One region of the Saccharopolyspora antibiotica genome, then DNA from elsewhere that is predicted to be linked to it. Evidence: riboswitches for the same ligand, from Rfam matches in the RefSeq annotation. Region 1 holds a riboswitch; each other region holds the start of a gene.
The links. A riboswitch is a leader RNA that binds a small molecule or an ion and turns the genes downstream of it on or off. The one in region 1 is predicted to bind thiamine pyrophosphate.

Region 1 (3,232 bases):
CGGCGCGATGTGGGGGCCGGCGCTGCTGCGACCCGCCGAGCGGGTGCGGCGCTGGGTGGCGGACAGCTACCCGAGGCTCGTCGCCCTCGCGGCCGACGAGAGCACCGGGGTGCACCTCGCCGCCGGGCGGATGGCCGCCCGCGTCGACCTCGGGGACCAGGTGCCGCCCGAGGCGCTGCTGCTGCCCGACCTGCGGCCCTGCACCCCCGGCGAGCTCCCGGAGGGCTTCCGCTCCGGCTACCGGGCGACCGCCCCGCTGATCGACATGCCCCGCTACCTGGAACACCTGACCGGCCGCTTCCTCGCGGCGGGTGGCGAGCTGCTGCTGAGCCCGGTCTCGTCGCTGGCCGAGGCGGTCGAGGAGGCCAGCCGGATCGTCGACTGCACCGGGGTCGGCGCGCGCGAACTCGTCGGCGACCCGGGGGTGCGACCGGTGCGCGGCCAGCACGTCATCGTGCGCAACCCGGGCCTCGACGAGTACTTCGTCGAGGTGGGCGGGGCGGAGGAGTTCACCGCGTGGTTCCCGCACGGCGACCGCGTCGTCCTCGGTGGGGTCGCCGTCGAGCACGACTGGTCGCGGGTGCCGGACCGGGCGACCGGCGCCGCGATCCTGCGCCGGTGCGCCCAGGCCGAACCGCGACTCGCCGGGGCCGAGGTGCTCGGTCAGCAGGTGGGGCTGCGCCCCGGGCGCGAAGCGGTCCGGCTGGAGGTCGAGCGGATCGGCGGCGCCACCGTCGTGCACAACTACGGCCACTCCGGAGCCGGAGTGGCGCTGTCCTGGGGTTGCGCCGCCGAAGCAGCGGAGCTGCTGGGCTGAGGCTCAGGTGAGGGCGTCGACGACGCCGTCGATCTCCTCGGCCATGGTGATGTCCTTGGCCGTGATGCCGCCCTCGGAGTGCGTGGAGAGCGCGAAGCGGAGCGTGCGCCAGCGGACGTCGAAGTCGGGGTGGTGGTTCTCGCTCTCGGCGATCTCCGCGATCCGGTTCACGGCCTGGATGGCCTGCGGGAAGCTCGCGAACTCCACCGCCCTCGTGATGGTGGAGCCCTCCTGGGCCCACTCCGGCAGCCGGGACAGCGCCTCGGCGACCTGCGCGTCGTTCAGCAGTTCGGTCATGCCTCCATGGTGGGCCTCGACGGGCCCCGATGCGACCGTCGGCCCCCGGCCGAGTGGCGGCACGTAGACTTCCGGGGCCACGGGAGTCCAGCGCGCTGGGCTGAGAGGAGGGGCGAAGCCCCTCGACCGTCCGCACCTGAACCGGATCATGCCGGCGCAGGGAGGTGTCGCGATCAGCTCGACGTTGCACGCGTGGCCGTTGCCGCTGTGCTGCTCGGGAGGACCGTTGAACCGATATCCGCGCTGGGTCGCCGCCCTCGCGATCGCCTCGCTCACCACCGGGTGCTCGCTCATCGGCAGCGGCGAACCGGAATCCGGGGCGCGCACCGTCACCCTGGTCGCGCACGACTCGTTCGCCGCCGATCCCGCCGCGCTCGCCGATTTCGAGCGGCGCAGCGGCATCCACCTGGAGGTGCGCAACAGCGGCGACGCGGGGGAGCTGACGAACAAGCTGGCGCTGTCCCAGGCGGCCCCCCTCGGCGACGTGGCCTACGGGGTGGACTCCACCTTCGCCTCCAGGGCTCTCTCGGCCGACGTGTTCGAGCCCTACCGGCCCGACGCGGCCGATCGCGGCCCGCAGCGCTACGCGCAGGACCAGCAGCACCGGCTCACCGCGGTCGACGTGGCCGACGTCTGCCTCAACGTCGACACCCGCTGGTTCGCCGAACACCGGGTGCCGGAGCCCGCGACGCTGCGCGACCTCACGGACCCGCGGTACCGCGACCTGGTCGCGCTGCCCGACCCGACGACCTCCTCCCCGGGACTGGCCTTCCTGCTCGGCACCATCGCCACCTTCGGCGAGCCCGGCTGGCAGGACTACTGGCGCCAGCTCACCGCGAACGGGGCGAAGCTCTCCTCCGGGTGGGAAGAGGCCTACAACCAGGACTTCTCCGGCTCCACCGGGCAGGGGCCGCGGCCGATCGTGCTCTCCTACGCCTCCTCGCCCGCCGCCGAGGTGGACGAGGCGGGCCGGCCGCGCACCCGGGCGCTGCTCGACGGGTGCTACCGGCAGGTCGAGTACGCCGGGGTGCTGACCGGCGCGAAGGACCCGGAGGCGGCGCGGGAGGTCGTGGACTTCCTGCTCTCGCCCGAGTTCCAGGGCCAGGTCGCCGAGCAGATGTACGTGTACCCGGCGGTGGAGGGGATCGCGCTGCCGCCCGGCTGGGAGACCAGCGCCCCCCTGCCCCCGCGTCCCACCGAGCTGCCCGCCGCCGAGGTGGAGCGCAACCGGGACCGGTGGGTCGACGAGTGGCGGACGCTGATCCGGGGATGAGCGGCAGACTGCCCGCCGCGCTCGCCGCGGCGGTCGTGCTCGGGTTCCTCGGGCTGTTCTTCGCCTGGCCCGTCGCCGCGATCATCGGGCTCGGGCTGGGCGGCGCCGGGCCGGTTCTGGCCGAGGCGGCGACCTGGCGGCTGGTCGGGTTCACCCTCGGGCAGGCCGCCGCGTCCACCGCCGTCGCGCTGCTGGCCGGGATGCCGCTGGCCTACGTGCTGGCGCGGCTCGCGATCCCCGGCCGCGGGCTCCTGCGGGTCGTGGTGACCGTGCCGTTCGTGCTCCCGACGATCGTGGTGGGGATGGCGTTCCGGGCGCTGTTCGGCGCCGAGGCGGGGGTGAGCGCGATCGTGCTGGCGAACGCCTTCTTCAACGTGGCCGTCGTCGCCCGCACGGTGAGCGGGCTGTGGGGCCACCTCGACCGCCGCGCCGAGGACGCCGCCCGCTCGCTCGGGGCGAGCCGGTGGCGGGCGTTCACCTCGGTCACCCTGCCCGCCCTGCTGCCCGCGCTCGGCTCGGCCGCCGCGGTGGTCTTCCTGTTCAGCGCCACCAGCTTCGGGGTGGTGCTGGTGCTCGGCGGCGGCGCGCTGCGCACCCTGGAGACCGAGATCTACCTGCGCACCGTGCAGCTGCTGGACCTGTCGGGTGCCGCCGCGCTGTCCCTGCTCCAGCTGGCGGCCGTGCTCGCCGCGCTGCTGGTGGCCACCGCCGCGCGGCGCCGCCGGGAGACCGCGCTGCGGCTGCGCGCCCCCGTCGACACCGCCCGGCGGCCGCAGGGCGGGGAGCGGATCATCGTCGGGTTCGCGCTGCTGGTGGTGGCAGCGCTGCTCACCCCGATCGCCACC
Region 2 (3,232 bases), on a different contig from region 1:
CCTCGTCCGCCACCACCTCCAGCTTCACCCAGTTCGTCTCCAGCGCCTCCCGCGCCAGCTGGGCGGTGAGCACCGCCTCGGCCGCGGTCCGGCACCCCGCCGTGTTCGGCAGCGACTCGATGCCGAGCCTGCCCAGCAGTTCGAGCACCCCGGTGCGCCCGCCCGCGTCAGCGCGGCGCATCGCGACCGTGGTGAGCTCGGTGCCCGAGGCGATCAGCGCGCGCTCCAGCACTGCGAGGTTCGCCGCTCCCCCGGTTCCCGTGATCAGCCGCGAGCCGAACTCCCGGCCCGCGATCACCAGTGGATCGTCCACGTCAGCCTCCCTGCACCGCGGTGAGCACTTCCACGACCGCCCCGTCGCGCAACCGGGTGGCGGGCCAGGAAGCCCTGGGCACCACCGCACCGTCGACGGCGACGGCCACGCCGCGCTCGGCCACCCCGAACTCCGCCAGCACTCCGGCCAGCGTGTCGTCCGCGGTCACCGGTCGCGGCGCACCGTTGATCAGCACTTGCACGGTCGACCTCCTCCGTCGTGTCCCCGCTCCGGATCGACGGCCGCGGGTGGCCGCTGCCCGGCCAGGACCGCGAGCACGGCCTCGGCGGTGATCGGCGCGAGCAGGAACCCGTTGCGGTGGTGGCCGGTCGCGACCAGCACCCCGGGTTCCAGCCACCCGATCAACGGCAGGTTGTCGTGGGTTCCGGGCCGCAACCCGGCGAGGGCCTCGACCAGCTCGTACTCGGCGATCCCCGGCAGCAGCCGTTCGGCGTCCGCCAGCAGGTCTCGCACCCCGCCCGCGGTGACGCCGAGGTCGAAACCGGCGTCGTGCTGGGTCGCGCCGACGACGAGGCCTCGGTCGTCGCGCGGCACCAGGTAGACCTGCCTGCCGTGCACCGGTCCGCGCACGGTCCGGGTGGGAGGTGGCAGCGCCGAGCGGCGCGCGCGCAGCCGCAGCACCTCGCCCTTCACCGGCCGGATCCGGCCGCGCAGCCCGTCGTGCAGCTCGCCGGAGCGCGCCCCAGCGGCGATCACCGCGACGTCGCAGCGCAGCTCTTCGCCATCGAGCTCCACCGCTCCGGGCCGCACCGCGCGCACCCGGCCGTCGCGGAACTCCGCCCCGGCCGCCTCCGCCGCCGAGCGCAGCGCGGCCAGCGCGAGCCGGTTGTCCACGGCCAGGTCCCCGGGCACCGCCAGCCCGCGCCGCACTCCGGGTCCGAGGGAGGGTTCCGCACGGCGCAGCTCCCGCGCGCTGAGCCGGGTGACCTCGCGACCGAGCGAGGCGAGATGCTCGGCGAGCCGGTCCAGGTCGGCGCGGTCGGCCTCGTCCACGGCCACCACGAAGGTCCCCTCCGTGCGCAGGGCGGTGGCGCGCCCGGAATCGCGGACCAGCTCCTCGGCGAAGCCGGGCCAGCGCAGCAGGGACTCGGAGCCGAGCTCCAGGAGTTCTTCCTCGCCGGGCGTCGCCTCGGCGACGGGGGCGAGCATCCCGCCGGCCACCCAGGAAGCGGCGCGTTCCCCGGCGTCGATCACGCGCACGCGGTGCCCCGCGCGCGCGGCCCGCCAAGCCACGGCGAGACCGATGACGCCGCCACCCACGACGGTGACGGCCGACAGCTCAGACATCTGCGCTCCCTGCGCCGGCATGACCCGGATCAGGTTCGACGGTCGGGGCTCGTGCCCCCTCTCAGCCCGGTTGCTCCGGACTCCCGTGCGGACCACCTCCCACCGTACTCATCACCGGGGACGTGGTCAGCAGGCGGCCAGGACCAGCGGGGGCGGGGATACCCTGGGGTCATGCCCGGATTGGACGGTGTCGGCATCCGCACGCGGCTCGCCGAAGCACGGCTGTACCTCTGCACCGACGCGCGCACCGAGCGGGGTGACCTGGCCGAGTTCGTCGAGGCCGCGCTCTCCGGTGGCGTGGACGTGATCCAGCTGCGGGACAAGGGGCGCGACGGCGCTCCGCTGGAGGCGCGCCGGGAGCTCGCGGCGCTGGAGGTGCTCGCGGAGGCGTGCGTGCGGCACGGGGCCCTGCTGGCGGTGAACGACCGCGCGGACGTGGCGCTGGCCGCGGAGGCCGACGTGCTGCACCTGGGCCAGGACGACCTCCCCGTCCCGGTCGCCCGCCGGATCCTCGGCGACGAGATCGCCATCGGCCGCTCCACGCACGACGTGGTGCAGGCCGACGCGGGCGCGACCGAGGCCGGAGTGGACTACTTCTGCACCGGGCCGGTGTGGACGACTCCGACGAAGCCCGGCCGAGAGGCCGCGGGGCCCGCTTTGGTGCGCCACGCGGCGGAGCACCGGGGCCACGGCAGGCCGTGGTTCGCGATCGGCGGCATCGACCACTCCAACCTGCCCGAGGTGGTGGCGGCCGGAGCGGAGCGCATCGTCGTGGTCCGCGCGATCACCGAGGCCGAGGACCCGCGCGCCGCCGCCGAGTCCCTCCGCGCCGGCCTGCCCGACTGACCACCGATCTTGCGATTTCGCGAGAAATCGCGGTGCGACGCGTCGACCCCGGGTGCCGGGCTCCGCGCGGACAACGCCGCGGACCGCGCTCGCGGGGCGGCAATTTCGCGAGAAATCGCGGTACCGCGCGCGGTGACGGCGGCGGGGGAAGAGAGATTTCTTGAGAAATCGCGGAAGCGGGCTGCGCCTCGTGGGGCTGAGGCGCAGCCCGCTCCTGGACCGCTCGGTCACCCGGGAACGAGGGGCGTTCACGGGCGTTCGCCGCGCACCCGGGTTCACCGGGCGCGGGCGGCTCACTGGGTGAGCAGGGTGAGCCCGTAGGCGTCGAGGATCTCGTTGACCGGCTGGAAGTACGTGGTCCCGCCGTTGGTGCAGTCGCCCGAACCGCCGGAGGTCACGCCCTGCGCCTGGTCATCGGACAGCCAGGAGCCGCCCGAGTCACCGGGCTCGGCGCACACGTCGGTGCGGGTGAGGCCTTCGACGCTGCCCTCCGCGTAGTTCACCGTCTGGTTCTTGGCCTCGACGGTGCCGCAGTGCCAGCCGGTGGTGGAACCGGACCGGCAGATCGACGCGCCCTCGGCGGCCTCGGTGGAGCCGCCCACGCCGACGCTGCCGCCCGCGTAGTCGTTCACCAGCGGCTGCGGGGTCTCGCCCGAGGCGACCTCCACGTAGGAGTAGTCGTTGCCGGGGAACGAGGAGCCGGCGAAGGTTCCGGACGGGCTGCTGGTGGAGTCGCCCTCGTTGCCGCAGTGGCCGGCGCTGACG
Region 3 (3,232 bases), on a different contig from region 1:
AGGTGCCGCCGTCCCCGACGGAGGGCGGCTACGAGCAGTCCACGCTCACCGCGCTGCAGGAGGCCAAGTCGAAGCTGGCCTGGTCGATCTACGGCGACTGAGCCCGGAACGGGCGGCGGCTCAGGCCGCCGCCCGGCCCTCCTCCGGAAGCTGCCGGCTCGGAGCCTCCGGGTGCAGCACGTGGATCTCGGCCACCGGTTGTTCGGCCTCGGCATCGGCCTGCGCGGCGGCCGCTTCGCGCCTGCGGTCCGCGATGTAGAAGGGGGCGGCCGCCAGCACCGGCACCAGCATCCCCGCCAGCATGATCAGAATGGAAATTCCCGTAGTCAAGGCCACCGAACCCCGCGCGGTGGGACGCCGCCGCCCCACGACCGAGCACGCCGAACGAACGTGTCGTGGACCTCATCGTCGCGGCGGAGGGTGTTCGTTAACACCACCCGAAAGTGCTCCTGATCACGATCTTCGAGTCGTCTCAGCAGGTGGTCATCGCGGCGGGACCGGAGCCCAATAGTTGATCTTGAGAACCCCGGAACCCGCTGCGGCACAACCCGATCCGGCGCCTCACCACCAGCGGTGGAAGTGGTGCACGGGCCCGTGCCCCCGTCCCACGTCGAGCCGCTCCGCCGCCCGCAGGGCCTCGGTCAGGTAGGTCTTGGCCTCCCGCACCGCCGAGATCCAGTCCGGCGAGCGCGGGCGCAGCGCGGCCACCGCCGCCGAGAGCGTGCACCCGGTGCCGTGATCGCTGGTCGTCTCGACCCGCTCCCGGCGCAGCAACTCGACGCCGCCGTCACCGCGGAACAGGTCGACGCTGCTCGGCTCCCGCAGGTGCCCGCCCTTGAGCAGCACCCGCCGCGCCCCCAGCCCCGCCAGTCGTTCGGCCTGCGCCGCCATCCCGGCGGAGTCCGCGACCTCGGGCTCACCGAGCAGGTCCGCCGCCTCCGGCAGGTTCGGGGTGATCAGGTCGACGCGGGGCAGCAACTCGTCGCGCAGCACCGCGACCGCCTCGTCGGCCAGCAGCCGGTGCCCGCTCTTGGCCACCATCACCGGGTCCAGCACCACGTGCGGCGGGGCGTAGCGGTCCAGCGCCGCGACCACCGCGCGGATGACCCCGGCGTTCGCCAGCATCCCGATCTTGACCGCGTCCACCCGCACGTCGTCGAGCAAGGTGTTCAGCTGGGCGGTCACGAACTCCGGCGGCACCTCCCGCACCTCGGCGACGCCGGTGGTGGTCTGCGCCACCAGGGCGGTCGCCACGGCCGTGCCGTAGGCGCCGTTGGCGGAGAAGGACTTGAGGTCGGCCTGGATCCCGGCACCACCGCTGGGGTCGGTGCCGGCGATGCTCAGGACGTTGGGGATCCGCCCGGATTGCTCGGGGCGGGCAGCACGAACGGTCACGTCGGTGACGTCCCTCCGCTAGCACGAACTAGGTCAGGTTCGACGGGTCTGCTCTCAGCCCGGCCGCTCGCCGGGCACCCCGCGTCACTGCTCCCAACCTAGCAACCAGCTCCGCCGCGGCCAGCGGCCCCGACTCACTCGACCAGGCCGATGATCGAGCCCGGGGTGAACCGCTCGCCCGCCCGGCCCTGCCACCAGAGGGTGCCCGAGGCGGGAGCCAGCACCGCCCGGGTCCGGCCGTCAGCCCGGACCTCCGCGACCGCTTCCCCGCCGCGCACCCGCTCCCCGTCGGCCGCCAGCCAGCGGAGCAGCTCCCCCGGCTCGTGCGGGTCCGCGCGCGGGCGGGGGAAGTGCAGGTCCGTCACGGCGTTCCCCTCCAGCGTCCGGCGCGGCGAAGGGCCCAGCATGGGCGGTGATCCTTCTCACCACAAGTGAACCTTCCGCTCCCGGACCTGCTGCGAGCGGCGCAGCTCGCCAGCAGCGCCGGGGCGAGACCGTACGGCTGAACAGTCCCGGCAACCCGCTCGGAGCCGCGCGGCCGGGGAATCGGCCGCCCCCGCGAATGCAACGTGGGCGGGGGCTCGTCCGTCTAGAGTTCGAGATCCGGCCAACGGACCGAAGCCGGGCGGCCCCGCGCGGCGGGCGTCCTGAAAGGCATGGGGGTGGGACGGCAGTGTTCCCCGATCAAGAGCACGTGTGGTGGATCGTCGGCGCGGGCCAGCGCGTCCGGCACGCGATCACGGTGCGCCCCGGTGCCAGACCCGCCGGCGACCCCGTCTCCGCGCTCTGCTCGAAAACGATCAAGCTCCCGCACGAGACCTGGCCCGCGAGCAAGGAGCCGTCGAGCCGTCGCATCACGCAGCGTTGCGCCGAGTGCGAGCACCAGGTCGAGGAACAGCTGGCCCTCGATCGGGATCTCGTGGTCACCACCTGGGACGCCTGAGGGCGAGCGATGTCACACCGCTGACGGGTGATCACCTGGTGAGGCGACCCTCGGTGGCGGATTAGAGTTGATGCAATGGACACCACTGCCGACGCCCCCCGACCCACCCGTTCCCGCCGCTCGTCCCGGCCGGATCCGGCGCAGGTCTGGGCCCCCCTGGCCGGTCTCGCCGACGCGGCGGCGCGAGGCGGCGCGTCCGGAGCCGTTGCGATCACCCGCGGGTTCGACCGCAACAGCAGGCTGCGCGCCAAGGCGCTGCGCGAGCTGCTGGAGGAGCGCGGCGCCGCGGCCATCGAGATCACCCCGGCGGTGGGCAGCGAGCGGTTGCTCGCCGGCACCGAGATCAGCTCGGTGGTGAACCTGATCGGCTCCGGTTCCTGGCAGCCGCACCGGTTGGCCGCCAAGCTGCGCGCCCCGCTGCTGGTCCCCAGCGCCGGCGAGTCGGGCGACTCCTCCCGGGACGTCATCGGCGTCACCGGCGCCGAGGGCGCGCGCGACGTCGCGCTCTCGCACGTGGCGGTCCGGCCCGAAGCGGACGGCGAGGGCAGCCTGGTCGTCACCGCCGACGGTGAGCCGCTCTCGGTCCCCGGTGGTTCCGTCGCGGTCACCCTGCGGGAACAGCGCCTGGAGGTCCGGCTGGCCGGACCCGACTTCGCCGAGCAGACCTTCGCCGCGGGCGAGGTCCGGGTCGAGACGGTCGACGCGCCGCACCGGCTGGTCCGCGACGAGCTGCCGATCGCCGCGTTCGAGGGCGCGCTGACCTTCACCGCCGAGCCGACCGGGCTCGTCCTCCGCTCCGTCTGAGGCCTCCTCGCGCACCGAGCCGCTGCTCCTCCCCCGAGGGCAGCGGCTTCGTCGTTCTCGGCCCCGGATCACCTCCGGCGCCGGGGCGCC

Region 2: linked by a shared signal. The riboswitch ahead of thiO (glycine oxidase ThiO) and the one ahead of ACL03H_RS11920 (thiamine ABC transporter substrate-binding protein) in region 1 are both predicted to bind thiamine pyrophosphate.
Region 3: linked by a shared signal. The riboswitch ahead of thiD (bifunctional hydroxymethylpyrimidine kinase/phosphomethylpyrimidine kinase) and the one ahead of ACL03H_RS11920 (thiamine ABC transporter substrate-binding protein) in region 1 are both predicted to bind thiamine pyrophosphate.

Annotation. Positions count from the first base shown of each region.
Region 1 is NZ_JBJZOI010000012.1:57,294-60,525, reverse strand. It holds gene ACL03H_RS11930 (FAD-dependent oxidoreductase) at 1-817, shown strand, start outside; gene ACL03H_RS11925 (4a-hydroxytetrahydrobiopterin dehydratase) at 821-1,114, opposite strand; TPP riboswitch at 1,184-1,294, shown strand; gene ACL03H_RS11920 (thiamine ABC transporter substrate-binding protein) at 1,341-2,387, shown strand; gene ACL03H_RS11915 (ABC transporter permease) at 2,384-3,232, shown strand, end outside.
Region 2 is NZ_JBJZOI010000005.1:86,869-90,100, reverse strand. It holds gene thiG (thiazole synthase) at 1-313, opposite strand, end outside; gene thiS (sulfur carrier protein ThiS) at 315-515, opposite strand; gene thiO (glycine oxidase ThiO) at 503-1,621, opposite strand; TPP riboswitch at 1,611-1,718, opposite strand; gene thiE (thiamine phosphate synthase) at 1,793-2,467, shown strand; gene ACL03H_RS04915 (alpha-lytic protease prodomain-containing protein) at 2,761-3,232, opposite strand, start outside.
Region 3 is NZ_JBJZOI010000014.1:115,222-118,453, forward strand. It holds gene ACL03H_RS13755 (polysaccharide pyruvyl transferase family protein) at 1-101, shown strand, start outside; gene ACL03H_RS13760 (hypothetical protein) at 121-330, opposite strand; gene thiD (bifunctional hydroxymethylpyrimidine kinase/phosphomethylpyrimidine kinase) at 562-1,395, opposite strand; TPP riboswitch at 1,389-1,487, opposite strand; gene ACL03H_RS13770 (biotin attachment protein) at 1,530-1,802, opposite strand; gene ACL03H_RS13775 (hypothetical protein) at 2,069-2,338, shown strand; gene ACL03H_RS13780 (hypothetical protein) at 2,414-3,142, shown strand; gene ACL03H_RS13785 (hypothetical protein) at 3,211-3,232, opposite strand, start outside.